4 regions of the Kribbella sp. NPDC043289 genome follow, and region 3 is predicted to be linked to each of the others. Evidence: riboswitches for the same ligand, from Rfam matches in the RefSeq annotation. Region 3 holds a riboswitch; each other region holds the start of a gene.
What was found. Region 3 has a riboswitch for cobalamin ahead of AC0662_RS10750 (magnesium chelatase subunit D family protein). Riboswitches for the same ligand answer to the same signal wherever they lie in the genome.
Positions count from the first base shown of each region.

Region 1: another riboswitch for cobalamin. It lies ahead of AC0662_RS23595 (CbtB domain-containing protein); the one in region 3 lies ahead of AC0662_RS10750 (magnesium chelatase subunit D family protein).
Region 2: another riboswitch for cobalamin. It lies ahead of AC0662_RS34030 (ribonucleoside-diphosphate reductase subunit alpha); the one in region 3 lies ahead of AC0662_RS10750 (magnesium chelatase subunit D family protein).
Region 4: another riboswitch for cobalamin. It lies ahead of AC0662_RS19240 (ABC transporter substrate-binding protein); the one in region 3 lies ahead of AC0662_RS10750 (magnesium chelatase subunit D family protein).

Region 1 covers NZ_JBWKCB010000003.1:1,068,475-1,076,011, forward strand. Annotated here, with positions in the region: gene AC0662_RS23570 (DEAD/DEAH box helicase) at 1-1,269, shown strand, start outside; gene AC0662_RS23575 (phosphotriesterase family protein) at 1,333-2,244, shown strand; gene AC0662_RS23580 (DUF1304 domain-containing protein) at 2,340-2,708, shown strand; gene AC0662_RS23585 (MFS transporter) at 2,747-4,123, shown strand; gene AC0662_RS23590 (LysE family translocator) at 4,125-4,766, opposite strand; cobalamin riboswitch at 5,251-5,375, shown strand; gene AC0662_RS23595 (CbtB domain-containing protein) at 5,413-5,610, shown strand; gene AC0662_RS23600 (CbtA family protein) at 5,616-6,362, shown strand; gene AC0662_RS23605 (histidine phosphatase family protein) at 6,359-6,919, shown strand; gene AC0662_RS23610 (alpha/beta hydrolase) at 6,977-7,537, shown strand, end outside.
Region 2 covers NZ_JBWKCB010000007.1:180,388-187,924, forward strand. Annotated here, with positions in the region: gene gltX (glutamate--tRNA ligase) at 1-97, opposite strand, end outside; gene AC0662_RS33990 (fumarylacetoacetate hydrolase family protein) at 90-878, opposite strand; gene AC0662_RS33995 (GNAT family N-acetyltransferase) at 948-1,424, shown strand; gene AC0662_RS34000 (3-methyladenine DNA glycosylase) at 1,421-2,272, shown strand; gene AC0662_RS34005 (hypothetical protein) at 2,282-2,479, shown strand; gene AC0662_RS34010 (class I SAM-dependent methyltransferase) at 2,601-3,218, opposite strand; gene AC0662_RS34015 (class I SAM-dependent methyltransferase) at 3,215-4,039, opposite strand; gene AC0662_RS34020 (Fic family protein) at 4,131-5,396, shown strand; gene AC0662_RS34025 (DinB family protein) at 5,466-6,047, shown strand; cobalamin riboswitch at 6,108-6,275, shown strand; gene AC0662_RS34030 (ribonucleoside-diphosphate reductase subunit alpha) at 6,439-7,537, shown strand, end outside.
Region 3 covers NZ_JBWKCB010000001.1:2,255,939-2,263,475, reverse strand. Annotated here, with positions in the region: gene cobN (cobaltochelatase subunit CobN) at 1-3,012, shown strand, start outside; gene surE (5'/3'-nucleotidase SurE) at 3,025-3,792, shown strand; cobalamin riboswitch at 3,937-4,073, shown strand; gene AC0662_RS10750 (magnesium chelatase subunit D family protein) at 4,146-6,443, shown strand; gene cobO (cob(I)yrinic acid a,c-diamide adenosyltransferase) at 6,445-7,059, shown strand; gene AC0662_RS10740 (cobyrinate a,c-diamide synthase) at 7,053-7,537, shown strand, end outside.
Region 4 covers NZ_JBWKCB010000003.1:179,764-187,300, reverse strand. Annotated here, with positions in the region: gene AC0662_RS19265 (alpha/beta hydrolase) at 1-706, shown strand, start outside; gene AC0662_RS19260 (hypothetical protein) at 720-1,352, opposite strand; gene AC0662_RS19255 (sterol carrier family protein) at 1,442-1,780, shown strand; gene AC0662_RS19250 (MFS transporter) at 1,993-3,279, shown strand; gene AC0662_RS19245 (hypothetical protein) at 3,311-4,258, shown strand; cobalamin riboswitch at 4,297-4,481, shown strand; gene AC0662_RS19240 (ABC transporter substrate-binding protein) at 4,510-5,532, shown strand; gene AC0662_RS19235 (FecCD family ABC transporter permease) at 5,529-6,512, shown strand; gene AC0662_RS19230 (FecCD family ABC transporter permease) at 6,509-7,531, shown strand; gene AC0662_RS19225 (ABC transporter ATP-binding protein) at 7,534-7,537, shown strand, end outside.

The DNA of each region.
Region 1 (7,537 bases), on a different contig from region 3:
ACGGCGCTGGCCGCGACCGGCGTGTCGTCGCCGTTCCCGATCCAGGCGGCGACGCTGCCGGATTCCCTGGCCGGCAAGGACGTTCTCGGTCGCGGCCGGACCGGCTCCGGCAAGACGTATGCGTTCGTCCTGCCCGTCCTGGCGCGGCTCGCGACCGGCAACGGTAAGCGCCGGGCGAATCAGCCGCGCGCTCTGATCCTCGCCCCGACCCGCGAGCTCGCGACCCAGATCCAGGCGTCGATCACGCCGCTCGCCGACGCGCTCGGCCTGCGGTCGATGACGATCTTCGGCGGCGTCGGTCACGGCCCGCAGATCAACGGCCTGCGCAAGGGCACCGACATCGTCGTCGCCTGCCCAGGACGGCTCGAGGACCACGTCAAGGCGGGTCACGCGAAGCTCGGCGCGGTGGAGATCACCGTGCTCGACGAGGCCGACCACATGGCCGACCTCGGCTTCCTGCCCGCCGTCCGCCGGCTCCTCGAGGCGACCCCGGCCACCGCGCAGCGGCTGCTGTTCTCCGCCACGCTCGACGCCGGCGTCGACGTCCTGGTCCGGCGCTTCATGAACGACCCGGTGACGCACAGCGTCGACTCGGCCCGCTCGCCGGTCGCCAAGATGACCCACCACGTCCTGCACGTGAAGTCCGACGCCCGGCTCCCGGTGCTCACGGACCTGACCGCGGCGCCCGGACGGACGCTCGTGTTCACCAGGACGAAGTACGGCGCGAAGGCGCTGACGAAGAAGCTGATCGCCCAGGGTGTTCCCGCGGTCGAGTTGCACGGGAACCTGTCCCAAGGCGCCCGTACGCGGAACCTCGAAGCCTTCGCCGACGGTACGGCGCGGACGCTGGTCGCGACCGACATCGCGGCCCGGGGCATCCACGTCGACGGGGTCACGCTGGTGATCCACGCCGACCCGCCGATCGAGCACAAGGCCTACCTGCACCGCTCCGGCCGGACCGCTCGCGCCGGCGCCGAAGGCACCGTCGTCACGCTGATGACCGACGACCAGGTCCGGGACGTCCGCGACCTGACCCGCAAGGCCGGTATCGCGCCGAAGATCACCAAGCTCACCGCCGGCGACCCGCTGCTGTCCGAGCTGGCCCCGGGCGAGCGGACGTACGTCGCCCCGCCGGCCCCGGCGGCCAAGCAGCCGGCGGCACCTCGGTCGACGACGCCGAAGGCCGGCGGTCGCCGGTCCTCGGGTCCGTCCCGCCGCTCGGCCGGTCGCGGCCGGCGCCGCCGGGCGCCGGGCAAGCAGGCGGCCTGAGCCAGATCTCGAGGTTGGGTTACGGTGCCACTGGCGGTGCCGTGACCTGACCTTGGGATGCTGATGCGGATTCGAACGGTCCTGAACGACCTCGCGCCGGAAGCGCTCGGGGTGTGCGATGCGCACGACCACCTGTTCTTCCGTTCCGCGCTCCTACCAGGTCAGGAGCTCGACGACGAGGCGGCCGCGGTCGCCGAGGTGCGGGCGTTCGCGCGGGCCGGCGGCCAGGCGATCGTGCAATGGACCCCGCACGGTCTGCACCAAGGCGCCGAGGCGCTTCCCGGGATCTCCACCGGCACCGGGGTGTCGATCGTCGCGGCGACCGGACTGCACCGGCGCGAGCACTACCCCGAGGGGCACGTCGACGAGATCCGTGACCAGCTGGCCGAGATCTTCGTCCGTGAGTTGACGACCGGTATCGGCGAGACGCCGGTCCGGGCCGGGCTGATCAAGGTCGCGGGCGGATTCCACGTGCTCGACGCGCACGCGGAGCTCGTGATGCGCGCCGCGGCCGAGGCGCACCACGCGACGAACGCGCCGATCGCTGTCCATCACGAGCTCGGATCCGCGGCGGACGCCGTACTCGATCTGCTCGTCGACGAGCTCGAGGTGCATCCGGCGGCGGTCATCCTCGGGCACCTCAACCGGTTCCCGGATCATCGGGTGCATCTCGAACTGGCGCAGCGTGGCGCGTGGCTGGCGTTCGACGGGCCGTCGCGGGCGAACAACGCGACCGATCCGCGACTGACCGACTGCCTGGCCGCGCTCATCGACGCCGGGTACACCGACCGGCTGCTGCTCGGCGGCGACACCACGAGCGCCCGCGCCCGGGCGTCGACCGGGGAAGGGCCCGGGATGCCGTACCTGCTGACCCACCTCCGACCACGGATCACGCGGTACTTCGGTGCGGACGTCGCGGACGCGGTGTTCCGGGACAACCCAGCGCGTGCCTTCGCCACGGATTGGCGGGCTTGACGGTACGTTCCCGCCATGAATGAGCGAAGCGAATTCATCATCAAGCACAGTGCGTCTCGTGCCTCAGCCGCGCCCGCAGCGAAGCGAGGACGCGGATGAGTTTGATCGCACAGATCTTCGTGGCAGTGGCCGGGCTGTTCCATGTCGTGGTGTTCGCGCTGGAGAGCCTGCTGTTCCGCAAGCCGAGCACGTACCGGCGGTTCCTGGTGAAGGACGACACCGAGATGGCGGCCGCGCGGCCGTGGGCGTTCAACCAGGGGTTCTACAACCTGTTCCTCGCGATCGGTGCGCTCGGCGGGCTGATCTGGGGCGGCGACAAGGGCCATGCGATCGCCTTGTTCGCCTGTGCGTGCATGGCCGGCGCGGGCGTCGTACTGCTCGCCTCCGACCGCCGGATGCTGCGCGCCGCGGCCACCCAGGCCGTCCCGCCGATCCTCGCGCTGGTGCTCGCCGCGATTCTCTAGTTGACTTGAAGCGCACTTGAGGTCCGAAGCTTCTCGGCATGACGACCGTTGCCGAGCCCGCGACCGGGCCTGCCGCCGACACCGGTGGCGTTCTCTCCCCGCAGTACCGCGCCTTGACCGTTGGCATGGTCGCGCTGATCACCCTGGTCGCGTTCGAGTCGCTCGCGGTCGCGACGGCGATGCCGACCGTCGCCCAGGCGCTCGACGGCCTCAGTCTGTACGCGCTCGCGTTCGGCGGACCACTCGCCTCCGGTGTCGTCGCGATGGTCATCTCCGGTACCTGGAGCGACCTGAAAGGCCCGACCCGCCCGCTCTGGCACGGTACGGCGTGGTTCCTGGCCGGCCTGCTGATCGCGGGATTCGCGCCGACGATGGAGGTCCTGGTCATCGGCCGGATCATCCAGGGCTTCGGCTCCGGTCTACTCACGGTCGCCCTGTACGTCGTGGTCGGGCAGCTGTACCCGGCCCGGCTACGGCCGCGGATCTTCGCCGCCTTCGCTACCGGTTGGGTGGTGCCGTCACTCGTCGGTCCCGCGATCGCCGGACTGATCGTCGAGCACGCCAGCTGGCGCATCGTGTTCCTCGCCGTTCCCGCGCTCGCGATCCCGGCCGCGCTGGTGATGCGGCCCGGACTGGCTCGCGGCGACACGCACGAGCCGCGTCCCGGGAAACTCTGGGACAAGCGCGCGCTGTGGGCGGTCGCGGCGGCCGTCGGGGTTGGACTGCTGCATTACGTCGGGCAGCAGCACGGCGTACTCCAGATTGCGCTGCTCGTGATCGGCCTGGCCGGGGTGATCGCGTTCGGGCCGCGGCTGCTGCCGCGCGGGACGTTCACCTTCGGTCGCGGACTGCCTTCGGTGATCGCGCTCCGTGGCCTGGTCGCCGCGGCCGGATTCGGCGCCGAGGTGTTCCTTCCGCTGATGCTGACCCGCGAGCGCGGGCTGTCCCCTTCGTTGGCCGGGCTGGTCCTGACCGTCAGCGCGCTCAGTTGGACCGCGGCGTCGTGGTACCGCGGGCGCCCGAAGCAGCCGTTCTCGCACGAGGTGTTCCTGCAGGCCGGCATGATCCTGATCGTGCTTGGCATCGTCACCGCCACGCTCACGCTGAACCCGCACGTACCGGTCGTCGTCGGCATCCTCGGATGGAGCCTGACCGGGCTCGGGATGGGTACGGTCTTCCCCACGCTTTCCGTGCTGGTGCTGGAGTACTCGGAGCCTGACGAGCAGGGTGTGAACAGTTCCGCGCTGCAGCTGAGCGATTCGTTGTCCACGGCAACGGTGCTGGCGATCGGTGGGTCGTTGTTCGCCGCGATGGAGCCGCATTCCGCGGTCATGGCGTACGTCGTCGCGTTCGGTGTCCCGGCGTTGCTGGCGCTGCTCGGTGTCGCGGCGGGACGACGTACCGCTGCTGTTTGAGCTATTCCTTGGAACCGGTGACGGCGATGCTGGCGCCGAGACCGATGATCATCAGACCACCGGTGCCACCGACCAGCTCGAGCCGGCGCGGCGAGCGGGCGAACCATTCGCGCGCCGTACCGGCCACCACCGCCCAGACGCTGTCCGAGCAGAGCGCGATCAGGATGAAGATCAACCCGAGGACCAGGATCTGCGCCCACGCCGGGCTGCTCGCACCCTTGTCCACGAACTGCGGCAGCGCGGCCGCGAAGAACACCGCGGTCTTCGCGTTCGTCACCCCGACCAGGAACCCCTGCCGCACGGTCTTCCGGCTGCTCCCCGGCTTCACCCCCCTGGCAAGCGCCTCCGCGAGCGACTTCCGCGACCGGAACGCGTGCACCCCCAGATAGATCAGGTACGCCGCCCCGCCCAGCTTCACGATCGTCAACGCGACCGCACTCGCCGCGATCAACGTCCCGAGCCCGAGCGCGATCAACACCAGCATCGTCGCGGCACCGAGCGTGTTCCCCACCATCGTCAACACGGCTTCCCGCCGCCCCACCGCCAACGCCCGCCCCACGATGAACAACACGCTGGGCCCCGGAACCACGATGATGATGAACGCAGTAATCGCAAACGCAACCAAATGATGAGCGGACGGCATCCACCCAGAGTAAACGCTCCCCTCACTCACCGCTCGGCTCGCGGCGCCTTCGAGCTGAGCGTGATGCCCACCCAGCAGAAGCCGATGCTCGGGCCGGCGTCCCGCCTCGGCTTCTACCCGCGGCGATCCCGCCGAGTCGTGGGTCCTGGTTGCAAATCGACAGCCGGAACTCACGACTCGCGTTGGGGGTCACATGCCAATTGCCACGACTCGGCAGTAGTCGAGGGGCGCCGAGGGTGGTGGTCGCGTGGGGATGGGGGTGCGCGGAGTGGACGTGGTGGGGGAGCGGCGGAGTGCCGTACGTCGGGGTTGGGTTGGGGGCGTCGTGAGGCGAGCGGCAGGACGGCGTACGTCGGAAGTGGGCTGCCGGCGTGGTCGAGCGAGGGGCTGGGCAGGTGGGCGGTCGGGCCGCACGCCGGGCGGCTGGTGGGTGGGGGTGGGATTGGTCACCGGCGCGCCGTGGCGCGTTGACCGGGGTTCGGTGTGGGCTCTACCGTTCCAGGGTCAACCTGCGGTGCCATGAGGGAAGCCGGTGAGAGTCCGGCACGGCCGCGCCACTGTGAGCGAGCTTCGGTTCGTGAGTCAGGACGCTCGGGCACAGCAGCCTTTCTAAGGGGACGCGCACTTCCCCAGGAGGTTCAGTTCAATGGCAGCTCCTGCCCGCACGATCGCCGTACCGGCTCTCTCGCCCAAGCTTCTCGCTGCTGCGCTCACCAGCGTCGGCCTGATGTTGCTGCTCGCCTACCTGGTCGGGTTCGACCAGGGCGCGGTCTCCCAGTCGGGGATGTACCTGCACGAGCTGATGCACGACGGTCGCCACCTGCTCGGCGTGCCCTGCCACTAGATCAGATGCGCACCTTCGGATCGCTCCTGGTGCGCGGACTGATCGTCGGACTCTTCGCCGGCCTGCTGGCCGGAACGTTCGCCTACGTGATGGGCGAGCCGCGTGTCGACGCGGCGATCGCGATCGAAGAGGCCGGTGCCGCGCACACTCACGACCACAACCACGCTGACCAGGCGGAGGACGAACAGCCATTGGTCAGCCGCGACGGCCAGCGGGCCGGCCTGTTTCTCGCGACCAGCCTGTACGGCGTCGCGCTCGGCGGCCTGTTCGCGGTCGCGTTCACGCTGCTCCGCCGCAAGCTCCGGACCGGCAACGACGCGTACGCCGCGCTCGGACTCGCCGCCGCGGGTTTCATCGGCATCGTGCTCGTCCCGTTCTTCAAGTACCCACCCAATCCGCCGGCGGTCGGTGACCCCGACACCATCACCCGGCGGACCGTCACCTACCTCTTGACCCTGGTCATCGGCCTGCTCGCGGTGTGGGCAGGGGTCGCCCTGTCCCGCTGGGCCGCGCGGTACGGCGATGTCGCCCGCCTCGCCGGTGGTGTCGTCGGACTGCTCGCGACCGTCGTGGCGGCGTACCTGATCCTGCCGCGGATCAACGAGGTTCCGGAGACGTTCCCCGCTACGCTGCTATGGCAGTTCCGGTTCGCCTCGCTCGGTACGCAGGCGACGCTGTGGCTCCTGCTCGGGTTCGGGTACGCGGCCGCGGTGGACCGCCGGCCGATCCGATCGAAGGTGGCTGCGGCTTGACCACGCTGACCCTGGTCGCGCACGCCCTGACACCCGCACTGCGTGGACTCGTGCTCGGCGGCGACGCCGAGCCGGACGCGGCGAGTGTCGAGGCGGCGCGCGACCTGAAGCTCTCGGCAGACGCGGTGTACTCCGGACCTGAGCAGGCCGCCGTCCGGACAGCCGCTGCGCTCGGGTACGACGCGATCGTCGCCCCCGAGCTGCGGGACCGCGAGTACGGCGACTGGGCAGGCCGCGAGCTGGAGGATCTGCTCACGGCCGACCCGACGCGGGTCTCGGCGTGGCTCGAACGGCCGCACACCGCGACGCCGGGCGGCGAGACCGAGAACGACGTCCTCGCCCGGGTCGCCGACTGGCTCGGGGACGTGGCCGGGCAGCACGACGAACCCAGCGCGATCCTCGCCGTCGTCCACCCGGCGGTGGTCCGCGCGATCGTCCTGTACGTCGTGGACGCGCCCGCCGAGTCGCTGCGACACGTCGACGTCCGGCCGCTCGCCACGGTCAGCCTGTCCCACCACAGCGGGAACTGGTCTCTGGCCTTCGTGCCCTCCGCCTGACAAACTGCCGGTGGCCCGGTCTCACGCCCAGGTGACCGGCTGTCACGGGGAGTCATCATGGCTGAGGCTGATCAACTGGCCGAACGGTTCCGCGCCAATCTGGCGGTGCTCGAGGCTGCTCGCGAGCGGTTGCAGACGGCGGCCGACGACGGCACCGCGGACGACGAGCAACTCAAGCGCCTGAAGACCGTCGAGGAGCTGCTGGCCCCGGTCACCGTGAGCGAGACGGATGCCGACGGCAACGTCGTTCACGTCCAGCGGCAGCGGCAGTTCCTGAAGGTCGACCCGAAGGGACAAGGGCGGGCGATCGAGGTGCTCGGCGAGCTCCCGAAGGCGAAGCACGTCGCCGTACTGGTTCCCGGGATGGGGAACAGCCTCGACACGTTCTCCGGACAGTCGGACCGCGGCGACCTGATCAAGCAGGAGGCCGGGCCGGAGACCGCGGTGATCGTCTGGCTCGACTACAGCTCGCCGCAGGGCCTGCTCAAGGCCGCGGAGGACGACGCGGCGGCCGAGGGCGGGCCGCTGCTCAAGGTGTTCCTGGACGAGGTCGACGAGCTCAAGGCGGAGAAGGCGGACGTCACGGTCGTTGCGCACTCGTACGGCACGAAAGTGGTC
Region 2 (7,537 bases), on a different contig from region 3:
CGACGGTCAGCAGGCCAGTCGGGGACGGTGGGAAGCGCACTCGGACCTGATGCGGTTCCAGGCCACCCAGTACGTCGTTCACGGCCCGGTCAGTCACGCACGATCACCTTGTTCGTCAGAGTTCCGATTCCTTCGACGCTGATCGAGACCTCGTCACCGGGCAACATCGGGCCGACACCCGCGGGGGTGCCGGTGAGCACCACGTCGCCGGGCAGCAGCGTGGTGAAGGAGGTGATGTAGGCCAGCACCTCCGGGACGTCGAAGATGAACTGCGAGGTCCGCCCGTCCTGCTTGAGCTCGCCGTTCAGCTCGGTGCTGACCCGCAGGTCCGCGGCGTCGAGCTCGGTGCTGATCCACGGGCCGAGCGGGCAGAACGTGTCGTACCCCTTGGCCCGGGCCCACTGGCCGTCGGACTTCTGCAGGTCGCGCGCGGTCACGTCGTTCGCGATCGTGTAGCCGAAGATCACCTCGTTGACCCGCTCCTTGGGCAGGTCCCGGCAGATCCGGCCGATCACGATCGCCAGTTCGCCCTCGAACTGCAGGTCGTTGGTCTGCTCCGGGTAGACGATGCCGTCCCGCGGGCCGATCACGCTGGTGTTCGGCTTCAGGAAGATCATCGGCTGCGTCGGTACGTCGTTGCCGAGCTCGGCCGCGTGCGCCGCGTAGTTCCGCCCGACGCACACCACCTTGCTGCGCGGGATCACCGGCGCCAGCAGCCGGACGTCAGCCAGCTGCAGCTTCTCCCCGGTGAACTGGGCCGACCGGTACAGCGGGTCCGAGTCGAGCACGTTGACAGTGCCGGTGAGCCCTTCGGGGTCGTCGGTCTCGACGACGCCGTACTTCGGCTCGTCCTCCACGGAGAATCTGGCGATACGCACGGGCCGAGCCTACCGTCGGCGACGAATGCGGCAGTGATGTGGTGACGATGAGACAGTGATGTGGTGACGATGGAGATTCGCTTGGCCCGCCAGGACGAGTACGACGCGGTGGGCGAGCTGACGGTGGCGGCGTACACGCACGACGGTTTCGTGCGCGGTGACTACGCGATGACTTTGCGTGCGGCAGCGGACCGGGCCGCCAAGGCCGAACTGTGGGTGGCCGCGGACGAAGACGGTCTGCTCGGCACGGTCACCTACTGCCCGGTGGGCTCGGTATACCGCGAGATCGGCCGCGACGACGAGGGCGAGTTCCGGATGCTCGGTGTCGCGGGACGCGCGCGCGGGCAGGGCATCGGCCGGGCGCTGACCGAGCGCTGCATCGAGCGGACCCGCGAGCAGGGCCTGCGGCGGATCGTCATGAGCAGCGCGAACTACATGGCCACCGCCCACCGGATCTACGAGCGTCTCGGGTTCACCCGGATCCCCGAGCGGGACTGGGCTCCCATCCCGGGCGTCGATCTCTACGCGTTCGCCCTCGACCTATGACCGTCACGCTGCCCTTCGACGAGTGGTCGGCGTACGCGACGGAGCACACCAAGCGGGTCGACGTACTGCTCGCCGGTCATCTGGAACGCCGCCGGCGCCGCGAGCCGCATCCGGTCGAGGACTTCCTCTTCACCTATTACCCGACCCGTCCGAACCAGCTCCGCATCTGGCACCCCGGCCCCGGCGTCCACCTGCAGGAGGCCGCGGTCTACGCCGAGCGACGCGGGTACGTCGTGAACGACGGAACTGCCGCGCTCGACCCAGCCGAGATCGAGCGCCGGGCGGACAGCATCACCTGGATCCGGCGGCTGCTCGCCGCGACGCTCGATCTGCAACCGCAGTTCGGCTGTTTCGGCCTGCACGAATGGGCGATGGTGTACCGGACTCCCGAGGTACGGCACGCGTCCTGGCCGCTCCGGTTAGGGGCCGAGGGCACCGATCAGGTCGTCGAGTCGCACAAGATCGGCTGCTCGCACTTCGACGCGTTCCGGTTCTTCACCGATCCCGCGCGGCCGCTCAACTCCCTGCAACCGACCCGCGAGTCCCAGCCGCGGCTGGAGCAGGGCGGCTGCCTGCACGCCAACATGGACCTCTACAAGTGGGCGACGAAGCTGATGCCCTTCACCCCCAGCACGCTGCTCCTGGACTGCTTCGAGCTGGCGCGCGACATCCGCACCCTCGACATGCAGGCCTCGCCGTACGATCTCGCGAAGCTCGGCTACTCCCCCGTGCGCATCGAGACGGCGGCCGGCAAAGCGGAGTACACGACTGCCCAACGCTCCTTCGCCGACCGCGCCAGGCCGCTGCGCCGGCGACTCGTGGAGCTCTGCGACCAGTTGCTGAGCTAATCTCGCAGCATGGGAAAGATCGTCGCGATCGCCTTCGGCGTCCTGCTCATCGCCACCGGCGGTGTCTGGACCATGCAGGGCCTGGGCTACCTCAAGGGCAGCTCGATGACCGGCAGCACCCTGTGGGCCACTGTCGGCCCGATCATCGCCGCCTTCGGAGTGGCGCTGCTGTACGTCGCACTCCGCGGACCGAAGAAACGAAGCTGACCGAGCCGGCTCGAGAATCAGCAGCTCGACAGGACGTGTGCCCGGCACTGGCCAACGCCCACGCTCAACCAACCGGAGAAACCCTCGCAGTGGGCATATACGTACTGTCGAGCGGCCGGACTCAGACGCGCACGATCGCCCATTGGTAGTGCATGACGCGGCCGTCGTCCCAGGTAGCCCAGTCCTCCACCGCGCCGTACCGCTGGAGAACCTCACGCACTCCCTCATCGGAGCGGATGCTGAAGAACCGCCCGGGTCCATAACCCGTGTTGTCTTCCCACACGCGCTCACCGGCGCTGACGTCACCCCACAGGCCGACGGCCAGCGGTGCGCCGGGCTTCAGGACGCGCACGATCTCGCGCAACGCCAGATCCAGGTCCTCGTCGGCCACATGCAGCAACGTGCTCATCGTCCAGCCTGCGTCGAACGTCCCGTCGCCGAACGGCAACTCGAGCACCGACGCCACCTCGGCACGCAACCCGAGCCCACGGCACACCTCGACACTTGCGGGCGCCAGATCCACCCCCGTGTAGTCGAACCCCGCCGCCGCGATCGCCGCACCGTCGCGGCCCGGACCACAGCCGATCTCCAACACCGTATGACGCCCCTCGGCCTGCAACTGGCTGAGATAAGCAGTACGACGGTCCACCCGGGCATCCGGCAGCTCACGGTCGGACCGGGCCCGGACCTCGTTGGAGTAGTAGGTGATCAGGTCCTGCTCGCGGTTCTGACGATTCATGACTTGGTCGCTTTCAGTGCGAAGAGGAGTGGGATTCGCGGGGCGGGGTCAGGGAGGCGCCACCAGCCCTCCGGGGTTTGCTGCATGGATGGCCAGCGGGGCCACGGGAGTACTTCGGATTCGCGCAGACTGGTGAGCTGGAAGCCGGCGCCGGCGAGCGTGCTGACGATCTCCCCCATGCCGTGCCGCCACTCGTAGCTGGTCTGGCGACCGGGGACCTCGTCGCCGGTGTAGGTGACGGTTGAGTCGTGCGCGATCGGCCCGCGTCCTTCGAGGTAGTCGGCGCGGATGACCAGGTCGTCCGACTCGCCGGGGAGAGAGACCTCGCGCAGCGCATTGAGCAACGGATGGAACTCGACGACGTACAGAGCGCCCCCGGGCTTGAGCAGCTCCCGTACGACCTCGGCCCACTGCTTCAGGTCGGGGAGGTAACAGAGCGCGCCCTTTCCCGTGTAGACGATGTCGAACTGCCGACCGTCGACCGCCTGCACCGCGTCGTACACGTTCGCGTGGACGTAGTCGACGTCGACTCCGGCCGCGGCCGCGATCCCCCGCGCCGCATCCAGCGACTTCTCCGACAGATCGAGACCGCTGGCCCGTGCACCCCGCCGCGCGAACTCGATCGTCTCCGTCCCGAGATGACACTGCAGGTGCAGTACGTCGCGCCCCTCCAGCGGACCGAGGTCGTCCCACTCGTAGTCCGCGAACCAGAACTCGGCGGGGCGGTCGTAGAAGTCGCTTGCCGCGTGCAGCGGCGCCCTCGCGTTCCAGTCGGCCTCGTTGGCGGCCACCATGTCCTGCGTCTGCGCGTCGAGAGTCACACCAAGCAGTCTGCCCACAACCGGGTCCACAGCCTGGCAGACTCCCATCCATAGCCTTGTTCAAGGTTTGTGGATAAGGTTGAATAAGAGTATGGCGAGGGTGGAGTTACACCGCTGGCCCGGGCACCCCGATGGGTTCACCCGGGCCGAGCGGCTGGGCGGGTCGTACGAGCTGTACTTCCCGGACCCGCTGGTCGGTCGGGAGTTCAACCTGAGCGACGACGTTCTCGCGGCACTCGAGGACGCCGCCGGCGATCTCGCCCGTCTGGACGCGACCGCCGCCGTCCTGACCAACAGCGAGGCCCTCGCGCGACTCCTGCTGCGCGCCGAGGCGGTCGGCTCGTCCCACATCGAGGGTCTCGTCGTCGGAGCCCGCCGCCTATTGAAGGCCGACGTACTGCGGGATCGGGCGCGGGACGTCACGGCCGAGGAGGTACTCGGCGCGGTCGACGCGATGACCTGGGTGACCGAGTCCGTCCAGGCCGGTGACAAACTCGAGGTCGACCATCTGCTCGAGGCACACCGGCTCCTGATGGCGCAGTCGCCGAACCCGGAGTACGGCGGCGAGATCCGCTACCTGCAGAACTGGATCGGCGGCCGCTCCCCCGCCGAGGCCTACTACGTCCCGCCGCCGGCGCAACTGATCCCGGAACTGCTCGCGGACCTGATGACCTTCGTCCGCGAGTCGCCGCTGCCGGTGCTCGCCAAGACCGCGATCGCGCACGCCCAGTTCGAGACCATCCACCCCTTCGCCGACGGCAACGGCCGGACCGGGCGGGCCCTGATCCACCTGATCCTGCGTGCCGACGGCCTGGTGACGCGCACGGTGCCGCCGGTCTCACTGGCGCTCGCCACCCACGCGACGGAGTACGTCGACACCCTGACCGCTTTCCGGTACGTCGGGCGCTCGACGACCGCGAAGGCCCGCGCGGCCGCCAATCCGTGGCTGCGGATGTTCGCGCTGGCCTGTACGCACGCGACCGCGGAGGCCGCCCGTTTCGAGCAGACGGCCGTCGATCTGAAGGCGTCCTGGCGGGAACGCGCCGCGCCGGTCCGCGCGGGCTCGGCGACCGAGCTGTTGATCGAGGCCCTGCCGGCCGCACCCGTCCTCACACTCGCCGCCGCGGCGCAGCTCATCGACCGCTCGCAGCAGGCCGCCAACCAGGGCCTCGCCCGACTGGTCGAGGCGCGGATCTTGCGCGAGGTCACCGACGGCCGGCGGAACCGCGTCTACGAGGCGCCCGAGCTGATCGACGCCTTCACGCTGCTCGAGCGCCGCTTCGCGAGCCCGGCCGCGGACACGCAGATCGAGCCGCCTAGCAGACCCGTTCCGTCGAGGCCACGACCGACACGCTAGGTGGTTTGACTTTCCGTTCCCTGTGGAGCAAGAATTCGAACATATGTTCGATCGTACAGGGGAGCTGTTATGCCGGAGCCGTTCGACTGGGACATCCTGCACAGGCCATCGGCGATGGCCATGGTCCGCGGCCAGCTCGGCTTCAGCTGGATGGTCCTGTCCGGCCGGCTGGCCCGGCTGACCGACGAGCAGTACTTCTGGCGCCCGAGCAGCGAGGCGCTCACCGTCGTCCGGCGGCACTACACAGGACACTTCCGCGCACTCGGGTCCGGCGAATGGGTCGCGCAATGGCCGGACGAGCCGGACCATCGCGGCCCACGGACGATCGCCTGGCTGATCGCGCACCTGACCGAGACGTTCTTCGAGCGCTGGGAGTGGACGTTCGGCGAAAGCCGGCAGGGCCGCGCGGACATCACCCTGCACGGCAACGCGCGGGATGCGGTCGCCTGGCTGACCCACTGGGTCGAGGCCTGGCAGGACGCGATCGCCGGCCTCGACGAGGACGCGGTGACGACGGTCGGCCTCAGCCAGGCCAACGAACTCGACGCGGCCGAGCCGTTCGGCCACGTCGTACTGCGCCTCAATCGCGAGCTGATCCATCACGGCTCCGAGATCATGACGCTCCAGGATCTGTATGCGGTCGCGGCGTGAGGACCACAAGATGTGCGACACGCGGCGTGGCGCTACCACAAGATCTAGATGTTCCGACTTAGCATCACTACTGCTGGTGGTTCGGGATGGTCGACGACACAACATGTTGTTCATCTCGAGGCAACAGGGGAATCCGGTGCGAGTCCGGAACTGCCCCGCAACGGTGAGCGGTCGTGACGTCCAGCTGCGTCCGCGAGTCCGGATACCTGCCACCGGTGCGTGTACCGCCGGTACACGCGGTCCGAGATCTCGCGGGTGGGTCGCAGGGCGTGACGGGCAGTGGTACCGGCCGGTGCTGCCGTCTCGTCGTGCGCCTGCTCGCGTGGTGCCGGGTCTCCGAACACTTCTGGAGCGCACACCTGTGACCATTGCTTCCTCATCGTCAGCCTCTGTGGCGACGGACCGGGAGATCGAGCTGACCGTCGTCCGTCGCGACGGCAGCAGTACTCCGTTCGACGCCACCAAGATCTCCGTCGCCGTGACGAAGGCGTTCCTCGCTGTCGAGGGCGCCGACGCGGCCGCCACCCACCGGGTCCGCGACCTGGTGACCGACCTGACCGGCCGGGTCGTCGGTGCCCTGACCAGCCGCGGTCTGAATTCGCTGTCCGGGCGGCGCAGCGTGCAGGTCGAGGACATCCAGGACCAGGTCGAGCTGGCGCTGATGCGCGCCGGCGAGCACCAGGTCGCCCGCGCCTACGTCCTGTACCGCGAGGAGCGGACCAAGGCCCGCACCCCCGCCGACGCGTCCGGCGTCACCGAGAAGCCGGCGCCGTCCGTCCGCGCCGCCGACGGCACCCGGTCCCCGCTAGACGTCGATCGTCTCCAAGTGGTCGTCGCCGAGGCAGCTGCCGGTCTCGACGCGGTCGACCCCGAACTGATCCTGAACGAGACCCTCGGCGCCTGCTACGACGGCATCGCGCAGCACGAGGTCGAGCTCGCGCTGGTGATGGCCGCCCGGTCGTACGTCGAGACCGAGCCGCAGTACAGCTTCGCCGCCGCACGTCTCCTGCTGGACCGGATCCGCCGCGAGACGCTGGGCCGCGTGTACGGCGAGCCCCGGCAGGCCAGCCAGGCCGACATGACCGCGGCGTACGCCGACTACTTCCCGCGGTACATCCGGGTCGGGATCGAGGCCGGGCAGCTCGACCCCCGGCTCGCCGAGTTCGACCTCGAGCGGCTCGCCGAGGCCATCGATCCGGACGCCGACCTGACCTTCACGTTCCTCGCGCTGCAGACGCTCCACGACCGCTACCTGCTGCACATCGACAAAGTGCGGTACGAGTTGCCGCAGGCCTTCTTCCTTCGCGTCGCGATGGGGATGGCGCTGCGCGAGGACGACCGGGAGGCGCGGGCGATCGAGTTCTACCAACTGCTCAGCTCGTTCCGCTTCATGTCGTCGACGCCGACGCTGTTCAACTCCGGCACCACCCGGCCGCAGCTGTCGTCCTGCTTCCTCACCACGGTCGAGGACGATCTGGCCGGCATCTTCC
Region 3 (7,537 bases):
AACGCCAGCGCGGGTGGAGCCGACGACGCCTGGGACGCCGGTGCGCTCGCCTCGCTCGACATCCCGTTGATCCAGGGCCTCGCGCTGACCTCGACGCGCGAGCAGTGGGTGGAGAGCGACGCGGCGATCAGCCCGCTGGACGCCGCGACGCAGGTCGCGATCCCGGAGTTCGACGGGCGGCTGATCACGATCCCGTTCTCGTTCAAGTCGTACGACGCCGACGGGCTGGCCCGGTACGCGCCGGACGCCGAGCGGTGCGCGCGGCTGGCCGGGATCGCGGTCGCGCACGCCCGGTTGCGGCACGTGCCGCCGGCCGAGAAGCGGATCGCGCTGGTGTTGTCGTCGTACCCGACGAAGCATGCGCGGATCGGGAACGCGGTCGGTCTGGACACCCCGGCGTCGGCGGTCGTGCTGCTCGGCCGGCTGCAGGAGGCCGGGTACGACGTCGGCGATCTCGACGTGAGCGCGCTGGAAGGTGATGGGCTGATCCATCAGCTGATCGCGGCCGGCGGTCACGATGTCGACTGGCTGACCGAGGAGCAGTTGGCGTCCGCGGTCGCGAAGGTCCCGCTGTCGACGTACGCGCAGTGGTTCGGCCGGGCGCCGGAATCGTTGCAGACGGCAATGACCGAGGCGTGGGGCGAGGCACCCGGCGAGTTGTACGTCGACAGCTCGGGTGACGAGCCCGCGGTCGCGCTGGCCGCGCTGCGGTTCGGGAACGTGGTGCTGATGATCCAGCCGCCGCGCGGATTCGGTGAGAACCCGGTGGCGATCTACCACGATCCGGACATGGCGCCGTCGCACCACTACCTGGCGGCGTACCGCTGGCTGGAAGCACCCGTCGAAGAGGGCGGGTTCGGTGCGCAGGCCGTCGTACACCTGGGCAAGCACGGGACGCTGGAGTGGCTGCCGGGCAAGGGGATCGGGATGGCGGCCGACTGCGCGCCGGACGCCGTACTCGGGAACCTGCCGATGGTGTACCCGTTCATCGTCAACGACCCCGGCGAGGGGACGCAGGCGAAGCGGCGCGCGCACGCGACGGTTGTCGACCACCTGGTGCCGCCGATGGCGCGGGCCGAGACGTACGGCGACATGGCGAAGCTCGAGTACCTGCTCGACGAGTACGCGACCGTGCAGGCGCTCGACCCGGACAAGGTGCCGACGCTGCGGGCCCAGATCTGGACGTTGATCCAGGCGGCCCAGTTGCACCACGACCTGCACACGGACGAGAAGCCCGAGGACGACGACTTCGACGAGTTCGTGCTGCACCTGGACGGGTACCTGTGCGAGATCAAGGACGTGCAGATCCGCGACGGGCTGCATGTGCTGGGCGGTGCGCCGGACGGTGAAGCGCGGGTGAACCTGGTGCTCGCCGTACTTCGCGCTCGGCAGCTGTGGGGCGGTTCGTACTCGATCCCGGGTCTGCGGGCCGCGCTCGGGGAGACCTTCGGGGTGGACGAGGCCGAGTTGCTCGCCAATCCCGGCGTGTCCGTTGACCTCACCGATCTGGCGACGCTGGCCGACCTGCCCGCGGTCACTGGCGCAGACGGTGTGGACATCTTGGAAGCCGTCGCGCGGAAGCTGGTCCTCGGCATGGAGACGCTGAGCTGGGACGCGTCCAAGGTCCCGGTCGTCGTCGCCGAGGTGCTCGGCCGGGAGTCCGCTCAGGTGACGGCGTCGCTGACGTTCGCGGCCGAGGAGGTCGTACCGCGGCTGGCGCGCACCGACGACGAACTGGCTAACGTACTGCGCGCCCTCGACGGGCGGTTCGTCGAAGCCGGACCGTCCGGGTCGCCGACCCGCGGTCTGGTGAACGTACTGCCGACCGGGCGCAACTTCTACGCGGTCGACCCGAAGGCGATCCCGAGCCGCAACGCGTGGGACGTCGGCGTCGCGCTCGCCGACTCGTTGCTGGCCCGGCACTTGTCCGAGACGGGGGAGTACCCGCGATCGGTGGGCCTGACCGTCTGGGGAACGTCGGCGATGCGGACCCAGGGCGACGACCTCGCCGAGGTGCTCTGGCTGCTCGGCTGCCGCCCGGTCTGGGACGAGGCGTCCCGGCGGGTGACGAGCTTCGAGGTGGTCGATCTCGTGGAGCTCGGTCGGCCGCGGATCGATGTCACGATCCGGATCTCCGGCTTCTTCCGGGACGCGTTCCCGCACGTCGTCGCGCTGCTCGACGAGGCGGTCCGGACGGTCGCCGCGCTGGACGAGCCGCCGACGGACAACTTCCTGAAGGCCCACGTCGACGCTGACGTTGCTGCGGGCAACGACGTACGCCAGTCGACGGCCCGGGTCTTCGGCTCCAAGCCGGGCTCGTACGGCGCCGGCTTGCTGCCGCTCGTGGACGCGCGCAACTGGCGCACCGACGCCGAGCTGGCCGAGGTTTACGCCGTCTGGGGCGGGTACGCGTACGGCAAGGACCTGGACGGCGCCGAGGCCCGCGGCTCGATGGAACGCGCGTACGCCCGGATCCAGGTCGCGGCGAAGAACGCCGACACCCGCGAGCACGACATCATGGACTCCGACGACTACTTCCAGTACCACGGCGGCATGATCGCGATGGTCCGGCACCTCACCGGCTCGAACCCGAAGGCGTACGTCGGTGACTCCGCCGTCCCCGCCCAGGTGAAGACCCGGACGCTGGAGGAGGAGGCGAAGCGGGTCTTCCGGGCGCGGGTGGTGAACCCGCGCTGGATGGCGGCGATGCGGCGGCACGGGTACAAGGGTGCGTTCGAGATGGCCGCGACCGTCGACTACCTGTTCGGGTACGACGCGACCGCGGGCGTGGTCGACGACTGGATGTACGAGTCGCTGACCACCGAGTACGTCGCGAATCCCGAGATGGCCGAGTTCTTCCGCGCGTCGAACCCGTGGGCCCGGCACGGCATCGCCGAACGGCTGCTCGAGGCGGCGCAGCGCGGGCTCTGGGCGGAGCCGTCGGACGAGGCGCTCGCGACGCTACGGAACGCAGTACTTGAGACGGAAGGTGACATCGAGGACCGCGGCTGATTGGGTTGAGGCATGCTTCCTGAGCGACCACGGGTCCTGATCACCAACGACGACGGGTATCGCGCCCCGGGAATCCGGGCGCTGGCACCGACCATCGCCGAGCTCGGGTACGACGTGGTCGTGGTCGCACCGCTGCTCGACGAGAGTGGCGTCGGATCGGCCCGCGCGGGCATGGTCGGCCGCCCGATCCGGACCGCGTCCGACGAGGAGAACGGCGTCACCTACATCGGGATCGAGGGAACGCCCGCGGGTGCGGTGACGCTGGCGGCCCTCGGCGCGTTCGGTCCGGCGCCCGACCTGGTCCTGTCCGGGATCAACCGCGGGCTCAACGTCAGCGTGTCGATCTTCCACTCCGGCACCGTCGCGGCGGCCGTGACCGCGTCCGGTTACGGTACGTCGGGGGTCGCCGTCAGCCTCGACTCGGAGGACCCGCAGCACTGGCCGACCGCGGCGACGATCGCGGGTGAGGCGCTCGGGTGGATCGCGGCCGAGCCCGCCGGCACGGTCGTGACGATCAACGTGCCGGACCGCCCGCTGGACCAGCTGGCAGGAGTACGCCACGCGTCGCTGGCGCCGCTGTCACACTCGCGGCTGACCGGCTCGACGGCTCCGACCGGGGAGCCGGTGATCCTGCTGGGGCCGAATCACCCGAATCCGGACCCGGACTCCGACGTGGCCCTCCTCGCCGCCGGCTTCGTCACCGTCACCCCGATCGTCGGCATCCGCGAGGTCGCGGACGACACCGCCGCCAACGCCCTCGCCAAACGCCTGAACCGCTGACGCCTGACTGCCTGACACCGGGTGCCGCTGGCGGGTTGCTGCGCCGCTGACGTGCTGTAACCCGTCAGTGGTCACACAACCCGCCACCCGGCGGCGTGGTGAGTGCCACGTGACCGGGATGGGTTCCGGAGGGAGTTGGTGTGCCATGATCGGGCCGACGGTTGTGGAGGAACACCGGTGCGAATCCGGGGCGGTCCCGCCACTGTGACCAGAGCTGTGCGAAAGCTGTGACAGGCGCAGACTCTGGGAGCCAGGACATCCACGGTCGTCCGCCGGCCTACGGAATTCCGCAGTGCCGGCGTACCAGTGCCGTAGCGGGCGTGGACACCCGCTCGACGAAAGGGATTCCGCCGATGCGGGCCGTGCGTTCACCGGGTCAGTCGACCAGCTTTCCGTTCACCGCGATCGTCGGGATGGACGATCTCCAGCTCGCGCTGATCCTGGCCACGATCTCGCCGGCGATCGGCGGTGTACTGATCCGCGGCGAGAAGGGGACGGCGAAGTCGACGGCCGTCCGCGCGCTGACCGAGATCCTCCCGCCCGTCGAGGTGGTCCCCGGCTGCCGCTTCTCCTGCGATCCGGTGCGCCCCGACCCGACCTGCCCCGACGGCCCACACCACGCGGAAGCGGACGGTGCCGAGCGCAGCGACGGATCGCATCACGCGGAAGCGGACGGTGCCGCGCACGGTGACGGACTGCGTCACGGGGAAGCGGACGGTGCCGCGCTCAGCGACGGACCGCTTCGGGGAGAGGCGGACGGCGGTGACGTGGGTGGGACCGGCGGGCGGCGGGGGCTGCGGGCTGCGCGGTTGGTCGAGTTGCCGGTGGGCGCGACCGAGGACCGGGTGCTCGGGTCGTTGCACCTGGAGAAGGCGCTCGCGGAAGGCGTCACGGCGTACGAGCCGGGCTTGTTGGCGGCCGCGCATCGGGGGTTGCTGTACGTCGACGAGGTCAACCTGCTGCACGATCACTTGGTCGACGTACTGCTCGACGCGGCCGCGATGGGGCGGGCGACGGTCGAGCGGGACGGCGTCTCGGTCACGCACCCGGCGCGGTTCGTGCTGGTCGGCACCATGAACCCGGAGGAAGGCGAGCTCCGGCCGCAGTTGCTCGACCGGTTCGGCCTGACCGTGGACGTGGTGGCGAGCCGCGATCCCGCCGTCCGCGTTGAGGTGATGCGCGCGCGGCTGACCTACGAGGCGGATCCGGAGACCTTCGTCGCCCGGTACGACGGCTCGCAGCGGGAGCTTGCCGAGCGCATCGTGAAGGCGCGTGACCTGCTGGCCGAGGTGATCCTGACCGACTCCGCGCTGCGGCAGATCGCGGAGATCTGCGCTTCGTTCGACGTGGACGGGATGCGTGCCGACCTCGTGACGGCTCGCACCGCTGTGGCGCACGCGGCGTGGTCCGGACGGACGGTTGTCGAGGTCGAGGACGTCCGGGCGGCCGCGAAGCTGGCGCTCCCGCATCGCCGTCGGCGGAACCCGTTCGACGCACCGGGGTTGGACGAGCAGCAACTCGAAGACGCGATCAACAACAGCACGCCCCCGGAAGACCCCGACGACGACCCGCCGGGCGGCCCGCCGGGCGGCCCGGGCGGCGCCGACGACCCGGCCAACGCCGACGCGGTGCCGGGCGACTCGAACGACTCGGCGAGCGCCGCGGACCCGACAAACGGCGACCTGGCGAACGACGCCTCGGATGATGCCGCGGATCCGGCCCGCGACGGCCTGGACGACGGCGCGCCCGGCGACCCGAAGCGCTCGGCTGCGAAAGGTGAGCCGGGTGACGGTGAAAGCGGTCAGCCCGGCCCGACGCCGGTCGGTGAGATCGCCGGAAGCTCCGAGCCCTACAAGGCCCGCCTCCTGAGCGTGCAAGCAGCTGGGATGGGTGTCGCCGGCCGCCGCTCCCGCGCCATCACCGAGGTGGGCCGGGTCGTCGGCGACCGCGCGCGAGTCGGCCGCGAGCCGGGCCGACCGCATCTCCTCGGCACCATCTGGAGCGCCGCCCCACACCAGCACGCCCGCGGTCGCAGCGGCCCAGGCCTCGTGGTGCGTCCCGCCGACGTCCGCCTCGCCGTACGCGAAGGTCGTGAGGGCAACCTCGTCCTGTTCTGCGTCGACGCGTCCGGCTCGATGGGCACGAAGAAGCGCATGGGCGAGGTGAAGACCGCGATCGTCTCGCTGCTCCTCGACGCGTATCAGCGCCGCGACACCGTCGGCCTCGTCACGTTCGCCGGCCCGGCCGCCACGGTCGCTCTCCCGCCGACGGGCAGCGTCGAAACCGCCGTACGACGCCTCGAATCCCTCCCGACCGGCGGCCGCACCCCGCTCGCCGAAGGTCTCTTGCAAGCAGCCGAGGTACTGCGGATCGCCGCGATCCGCGACCCCCGGCGGCGCCCGCTCCTGGTGCTCGTCACCGACGGCCGCGCCACGTACGGCGAGAACGCCTTCGCCCGCGCTCGTCAGGCGGCCGGCTGGCTGGCCCAGCAGGGCATCGCGACCGTTGTCGTGGACTGCGAACCGCACCGCGGCGTCCGGCTCGGTCTTGCCGCCGAACTGGCGGTCGACCTCGGCGCGGAGTACCTCGACCTCGGAGATGTTGCCGCCGGCAACCTCGTCCGCGCGGTCACGGACCGGAAGGCGGCCTGAGATGCCGAAGGGGCGGCCGGCCGCCGTACCGGACGACGGACTGACCACCCGCCAGCGCCGCAACCGGCCGCTGCTGATGGTGCACACCGGCGAGATGAAGGGGAAGTCGACCGCCGCGTTCGGGATGGCGCTGCGGGCCTGGAACCAGGGCTGGAACCTCGGGGTCTTCCAGTTCGTGAAGAGCGCGAAGTGGAAGGTCGGCGAGGAGAGCGCGTTCAAGGCGCTCGGCGAACTGCACGCGGCGACCGGACAGGGCGGTCCGGTCGAGTGGCACAAGATGGGTGAGGGCTGGAGCTGGTCCCGCAAGGCCGGCACCGAGGCGGACCACGCCGCCGACGCGCTCGAGGGCTGGCGCGAGATCCAGCGCCGGCTCGCCGCCGAGACCCACGACCTGTACGTACTCGACGAGTTCACCTACCCGATGAAGTGGGGCTGGATCGACGTCGACGAGGTGGTCTCGACGCTCGTCGATCGTCCCGGTCACCAGTACGTCGTGATCACCGGACGCGACGCGCATCCGAAGCTTCTCGATGCGGCGGACCTGGCCACCGAGATGACCAAGCTGAAACATCCGATGGACACCGGCCAGAAGGGCCAGAAGGGCATCGAGTGGTGATTCCGCGGGTGGTGATCGCGGCGCCGGCGTCCGGAGCCGGGAAGACGACCGTCGCGGTCGGGCTGATGGCCGCGCTGCGGAACGCCGGACACGTGGTCGCGGGCTTCAAGGTCGGACCCGACTACATCGACCCCGGGTTCCACGCGGTCGCCACCGGACGCCCGGGACGCAACCTCGACCCGATGCTGTCCGGCGAGGAACGCATCGGCCCGCTCTTCGCGCACGGTGCGGCCGGCGCGGACCTGGCCGTCATCGAGGGCGTGATGGGCCTGTACGACGGTGCGCTCGGGACCGAGGGTTTCTCGTCGACCGCGCATGTCGCGAAGCTGTTGCAGGCGCCCGTGGTGCTGGTGGTCGACGCGTCGGCGGCCGGGCGCAGCGTCGGGGCGGTCGTCCAGGGTTTCGTTGCCTTCGACACCGAAGTGCGGATCGCCGGGGTGATCCTGAACAAGGTCGGCTCGGACCGGCACGAGACCGA
Region 4 (7,537 bases), on a different contig from region 3:
CGCGTTCGCGGAGGACTGCGCGCAGCGGTCCTGCAAGCTCGGCAGCAGCAAGAACGAGGTGCTGGGCAAGATCGACCAGCTGATCAAGGACAGCGACGCGAACCCGCTGCCGGGGGCCGGGAACCGCAAGGTCACGCAGGCGCTGGTGATCCTCGGGATGATCTACCCGCTGTACCTGAAGGACTTCTGGCCGCGGCTCGAGGACGCCGTCGCCGACGGGCTGGCCGGTAACGGTGCCCGCCTGCTCGCGCTGGCCGACGAGTACACCGATCGCCAGCAGACCGGGTACGCCGACAACTCCAACGAGGTCCAGATCGCGATCAACTGTCTCGACCACCCGGACTTCACGTCGATCGCCCAGATCGAGGCGAAGGCCCCGGAGTACAAGGCGGCGTCACCGCGGTTCGGTGAGTTCCTGGCCTGGTCGTCGGTGTCGTGCGTGAACTGGCCGGTGAAGCCGGTCGACAAGCCGCACAAGATCAAGGCGGCCGGTGCGAAGCCGATCATGGTCGTCGGTACGACGCGCGACCCGGCGACCCCGTACGAGTGGGCGGTCGGCTTGGCGCACCAGTTGGAAAGCGGTGTCCTGGTCAGCCGCGACGGCGACGGGCACACGGCGTACCTGTCGGGCAACGCCTGCGTGAAGAACGTCGTCGAGAGCTATCTGGTGCAGGGCAACACGCCGGCTGCCGACATCAAGTGTTAGCGCCCGGCCCGCGCTAGTTGGGCCGGTTGTCGCCCGGTTCGACCGGCAGCTTGATGGTGTCGGTGGCGTGTTGCAGGATCGCGCGCAGGCCGGCTTCGTCCTGCGGACGGCCGCCGACGGTGATCTCGGCGGCTGAGGACTTGCCGCCGTCGAGCGAGATCCAGCGCGACAGGCCCATCCGAGGACCGCGGCTCTGGTCGGTGTAGGTGTAGACCAGCGTGCCGCCATCCCGGCTGAGCACCTTGAGGTCGTGCTCGTCGATGCTGCGCACGCGGTTCGCGACCAGTTCGTCCGGGGCCTGCTTGCTGCCGCGGGTGTCGAACCGGATCTGCCAGACGCCGGTCGGGTCCAGGAACTTCGGTCGAGTGCCCGCCTGGGCGCTCTTCCAGCCGGTCGGCACCTCGGCGGAGACCGGGTCGCCGCTGGAGCCGAAGTTCTGCACGACGTACTGCACCGAGTCGGCCTGGAGCCCGTCGGTCCGGGTCGGGGAACTGCTCGGGGGAGGACTGTTCACGATCCCGGCCGGCGTTTCGTGCGCCGCGAACGGGTTTCCGCCGTTGATGACGAGCACCGTGCCGAACACGGCCACACCGACGGTCATTCCCGCCAGCGTCATCAGCAGCGCCTGGTGCCTGGGCGTGAGCATCCCGACCTCGCTTCCCTCTCTCCCGCCCGATTATCGCCGACGAGAGGGGCGTCTCCGCAAACCGCCGCGTACGCTGACACGTCGTGAAGATGTCCGACCCCGCGCTCCAGCAGGCTTTACAGCGTTATGACGACGGTACGGCGGAACGCGCGGATCTGAAGCTGCTCACCAAGGAGTTGCTGAAGCTCCTGGTCGCGAAAGCACCTGGTCACGCGGTCGAGGTCCGAGTCCCGCCGTACGGCGCCGTGCAGTGCATCGAGGGGCCGCGACACACCCGGGGGACGCCCGGCGCGGTGATCGAGATGCCCCCGGAACTGTGGATCGACGTCGCCCTCGGACGCGTCACCTGGGCCGACGCCCGCGTCAGCGGAAAACTCCGGGCGAGCGGCGAGCGCACCGACCTGACCGGCCTGCTCCCGCTCGCCTGAGTCCCGGCATCCGCCTGGCCGACCTCGCGCATCGGTCAGCCAGGCGGATGGATCAGTGGGCCGGTCCGGGCCGGTGGGATTGACGCCCACGGCAACCAATCGGCCTCACGCTAGGCGCGTCCGAGGTCCCCGCCGGAGCCTTTCGACGGTGGTGGAAACGAGGTCCGGAAATCAGGCTCGTCCCGGCCGGTCGGACCTGTCACCATGGTCCGGTGGCAACCCCTTTCCGCGCCCGCCTGGCCCGCTTGCGCGTCGATCTGACCCCGTGGCGTGGTTCCCGTGACTTCCGCATCCTGCTGGTCGCCGGATCGGTCTTCTTCCTCGGCGGCATGGTCGGGTACGTCGCCCTGCCGTACCAGCTGTACCAACTGACCGGATCGAACTTCGCGGTCGGCGCGATGGGCCTGGTGACGATCGTCCCGCTGGTCGTCTTCGGCCTGTACGGCGGCGCGCTGGCCGACCACGTGGAGCGCCGGAAACTGCTCGTCGGCACCGGCCTGGCCCAGGTCGTGATCTCCGCGCTGATGGTCGTCAACACCCTGCTCCCGAACCCGCAGGTCTGGCTGATCTACGTCTGCGGCGCGCTGAACGCGATCGCGTCCTCGCTGCAGCGGCCGAGCCGCGAGGCGCTGCTGCCCCGTGTGGTCAAGCACGCGGAGATCCCCGCCGCGGTCGCGTTGAGCTCACTGACCTCGCAGATCGGTCAGCTCGCCGGCCCGGCGGTGGGCGGCGTCCTCGTCGGCTCGGTCGGCGTGACCTGGGCGTTCTCGGTCGAGCTGGTCGGGATCGTGTTCGCGACGCTGATGTACACCCGCCTCGGTGCCTACCGCGCGGGTGATGGCGCGAGCGCGCCGAGTCTGCGGGCGATCGGTGGCGGGATCGTCTACGCGTTCCGGCGCAAGGACCTGCTGGCGACGTACCTCGTCGACATGGTCGGGATGTTCCTGGCGATGCCGATCGTGCTGTTCCCGGCGTTCGCGACCGACATCCTGAAGGAGCCGAGGTTGCTCGGTCTGCTGTACAGCGCCGAGGCGATCGGGGCGATGTGCGCAAGCCTGACCAGCGGCTGGGCCAAACACGTGCACCACCAGGGCCGGGCGGTGGTGCTGGCCACGATCGGCTGGGGTGCCGCGGTCGGGCTCGCCGGGCTGGCGCCGAACATCTGGATCGCGATCGCCTTCTTCGCGCTGGCGGGCGCGGCCGACATGGTCTCGGTGCTGTTCCGCTCGGTGATCTGGAACCAGACGATCCCGGACGAGATGCGCGGTCGGCTGGCCGGGATCGAGATGCTCGGGTACTCGCTCGGCCCGCTCGGTGGACAGGCCCGGTCCGGTCTCGTTGCCGACCTGACCGGCGTCCGGACCGCGATCGTCAGCGGCGGTGTCATGTGCGTCGCCGGCGTGATCGGGACCGCTGTCTGGCTGCGTGAGTTCTGGCGGTACGACGCCCGTACCGACGAACACGCCGTCCGCGAAAGGGAGCTCCGGACCGCCGGTTAGAGTTCCAGGCATCATGCGTATCCGCCGTGGAATGACCGCTGGCCTGGCCGTCGTACTGCTCGCGGGCTGTAGCGGTCCCGGGCAGGAGACCGCCCCGAGTGCACCCCCGCTGGTGTCGACGACCTCTGCGGACAGCCCGTCGGCAACGCCCTCCGATACGCCGAGCCCGAGCGTGCCGGCCTCGGCGGCACCCGCGCAGTCCGTATGCCTGCGGATGAACCAGGAATTGGTCCGGACGACGCTTGCGGTGCCTGCTGTGGATATCCAGACCAAGACGGTGCCGACCGACTTCGGCCTTCCGACGTACGACGTCTGCCAGTTGACCCTCAGCAACTTTCCGAACGGTCCGGTGCTGAGCATCGAGACATCGGTGCTCCCGGCGACCGCGGCGACGTTGGCCGCGAGCCAGAAGGCGTCCAAGGGTGAGCCGGTGAAGCCTGCGGTGGTGGGCCAAGGCGGCTACGGGGCGAGCACGTTCGTGGTGTTCCTGCTGGGCGGCAAGCTCTACAAGGTCGCCGGTCCGAAGGCGACGCTCGCGAAGTACGTCGTCCTCGCGCAGGAGGTCGCCCGGCAGGCGGCAGGCGTTCCGACGGCGGACCCGGTGATCACACGCCCGGAGTGCGACCGCGGGTCGTCCGGGGCCGAGAAGGTGCTGGGCGCGCGGCCGACGGCCCGCCGCGACAGCGAGACGACGCCCGGCGACCCGGTCTGCGGCTGGGTGACCGCGACGAGCGTGCTGACCACCTCGGTACGGCGTACTCCGCAGGCGAAGGCGTTGATCGCTCCGCTCGCCAAGGCCGCGACCTCGCAGTCGATCCCGCTCGGCGACGAGGGGTACGTCGACACCGCGACCGGCCGGACCACGATCCGCGTCGGCGACGACAAGCTGGTGGACTTCGTCCCGCTGCCGGCCCGGGCGATCAACCCGGACCTGATGACGCAGTTCGCGCTGGCGATGGCGCCTATCTATACGCGCTGATCTACACGCGCTGACGATCTGCGACACAGTCGCGGGTGTTAGGGTGGCGGAGCCGTGGTGTTCGGGAAGCCGGTGGAGTACCGGCGCGGCCCTCGCCACTGTGATCGGGATGTTCGCCGGACGTTCCCCTCGGGGAGACCACTGGCCGCTTGCGGCTGGGAAGGTTCGACCGGCGATCGCGGTACCCGTCAGCCAGGAGACCGGCCACGGCGCTCGACCCGTCCACGAGGTGCTGGAGGAGCGGTCCGCCCATGGCCGTCGTACGCGTGCTTGCTGTTGTCCTGTCTGTTTCCCTGCTGGCCGGGTGTGGCCCAGCTGCTGAAGCCGGTTCGAGTGCCGGTGCGATCACCGTCAAGAACTGCGGGATCGACGTCTCCGTCGACGGTCCGCCGCAGCGGGTGTTCGCGGCGTACCAACCCGCCATCGAGATGGCCCACGCGTTGGGGATCTCGGATCGGCTCGTCGGTACGGCGTACCTGGATGCCGAGGTGCTCCCGGAGTACGCCGCCGCGCAGGCGAAGGCGACGTACTACAAGAACCTGCCGAGTCGTGAGCAGCTGCTCAGCCTGAACCCGGACTTCGTGCTGTCCGGGTTCAACGACGTGTTCAGCGCGGCCGGCAGCGACTCGAGCTTCGGCAGCCGCAAGAGCCTGTCCGACCTCGGCGTCCGGACCTGGATCTTCAGCCCGCTCTGCCCGACCGCGGACGGCAAGGGCGACGAGGCGATCGACCCGTCGACGGTCTCGATGGACAACGTGTACGCCGATCTGCGCGACCTCGGCAAGCTGTTCAAGGTCGAGGACCGTGCCGAGCAGGTGATCGCCGACCAGCAGCGGCGGATCGCGGCGGTCGAGACGGCCGTGAAGGACGCGCCGCGGCCGACGGTGGCGATCATCCGGCCCGCGCTGGAGGGCGGCGGCCTGACGGTTTCGGGTGGACCGGACTTCGGGACGGTGCTGATCAAGCAAGCGGGAGGCGTGAACGCGTTCGCGGACCTGACGTCGAAGCGGAACGTGAAGATCAGCGTCGAGGAGTTCATCAAGCGCGACCCGGACTACGTGCTGATCAGCGGCTGCTGTGACGCATCGCTGACGGCCGCCTCGTCGCAGCCCGATGTCGCCAAGCTGTTGGCGAATCCTGCATTGAGCAATCTGAAGGCTGTGCGCAATCGTCATGTGGTGCCGTGGTTGTTCGCGAATCACTCGGCGGGTGTCCGGGGCGCGTACACGACGGAGAACCTGGCGCGCATCATTCACCCCGACCTCTTCAAGTGAGGAAGGCTGCCGGGCTCACGGTCTGCGTCGGGGTGCTGGCCGTGGCCGTCGTGCTGTCGTTGTGCGTCGGGAACCAGTGGGTCGGGACCGGTGACGTCTATCGGGCGCTGGCGAACTTCAGCGGCAGCGATACCGATCGTGTCGTGACGTACTTGCGCGTGCCGCGAACCGTCGCGGGTCTCTTGGTCGGGGTCGCGCTCGGGTTGTCCGGTGGGTTGATGCAGGGCGTGACGCGGAACCCGCTGGCCGACCCGGGGATTCTCGGCGTGAACGCGGGCGCGGCCGTGGCCGTAGTGGCGGCGATCGGGGTGTTCGGCGTGCACAGCCTGACCGGGTACGTGTGGTTCGCGATGGGCGGCGCGCTCGTCGCGACAGTCGTCGTGTACGTCGTGGGCGCGATCGGCGGAGCGACGCCGGTGAAGCTCGCGCTGGCGGGAGCGGCGATCTCCGCGCTGTTCGGCTCGGTCACGTCGGCCGCGACCCTGCTGGATCTCTCGACGTTGAACGAGTATCGGTTCTGGGTAGTCGGGTCGTTGTCCTTGGCGAACGGGGCGATCGTCGCGCAGGCGGTGCCGTTCCTTGCCGTAGGCACCGTTCTGGCGCTGGTTCTGGCGCGGTCGCTCAACCAGCTCGCGCTCGGCGCTGAACTTGCGCAGACACTAGGCACCAGGGTCGCACTCGTGCGTGTCCTGGCCGGCGTCGCCGTCGTGATCCTGGCCGGTACGGCGACCGCGATCGCCGGCCCGATCGGCTTCATTGGTCTCGCCGTACCGCATGTCGCACGGACGATCGTCGGCGCGGACTACCGGTGGCTGTTGCCGTGGTCGATGGTGCTCGCGCCCGCGGTCCTGTTGCTCGCGGACGTCGCCGGGCGGATCGTCGTACGGCCGGCGGAGTTGCAGGTCGGGATCATCACGGCGCTGATCGGGGCACCGCTGTTCATCGCACTGGTGCGCCGTCGACGGACGGCTGCGTTGTGAAGACTTTGCGAATCGGGCGGGTGTCCACTCGGGTGGATGTCGCGAGCGTCGTGGTCTCGACGGTCGCGTGGGTGCTGACGGTGGTCGTCGGTGCGTTCGCCTTGACTCGTGGCGATTACGCGCTTCCGCTCTCTGATGTCCTGCGGGCGTTGTCGGGGCACGGGACGCTCATCACGTACGACGTCGTCGTGAACAATCGTTTGCCTCGCGTCCTCGTCGGCATCGGTGTCGGTACGGCGTTCGCGGTGTCCGGCGCGATCTTCCAGCGGCTCGCGCGCAACCCGTTGGTGAGTCCGGACCTGATCGGCATCAACGCCGGTGCCGCGTTGGCCGCCGTACTGATCATCACCGTGATCGGGAGTGGGTGGATCCCGCTGGGTGCGTTGATCGGGTCGTTGCTCGCCGCGCTCAGCGTGTATCTGCTGGCCTATCGCAACGGGGTCTCCGGGTATCGGCTGGTGCTCGTGGGGGTTGGCGTGACGGCGATCATCGGGTCGCTGACGGCGTACCTGCTGACGTTGGCGGACATCTACACGGCGAAGAGCGCATCGATGTGGCTCGCCGGAAGTCTTGCCGGGCGGTCGTGGTCGGACGTGGCGTTGATCGGCGCCGCGGTGGTCGTGGGGTTGCCGGCCGCGGTGGGCTCGTCGCGGCAGCTGCGGTTGCTGGAGTTGGGCGACGACTTGGCGCGGACCTTGGGTGGGCGGGTCGAGTTGTCGCGTGGGGTGTTGATCGCGGTCGGCGTTGGGCTTGCGGCGTTGGCGACGGCGGCTGCTGGACCGATCGGGTTCGTGGCGTTAGTGGCGCCGCAGTTGGCGCGTCGGCTGGTTGCGGAGCGCGTCGCCGGGTTGCTCGCGGCTGGCGCGATCGGGGCGTTGCTGGTGGTGTCCGCGGACCTGATCGCGCGGACGGTGGTGGCTCCGACGGCGTTGCCGGTCGGCGTGGTGACCGCGTTCCTCGGGGCGCCGTACCTGCTGTTCTTGATGGCCCGCGCGAACCGGGTCGGCCGAGGAGGATGACGATGC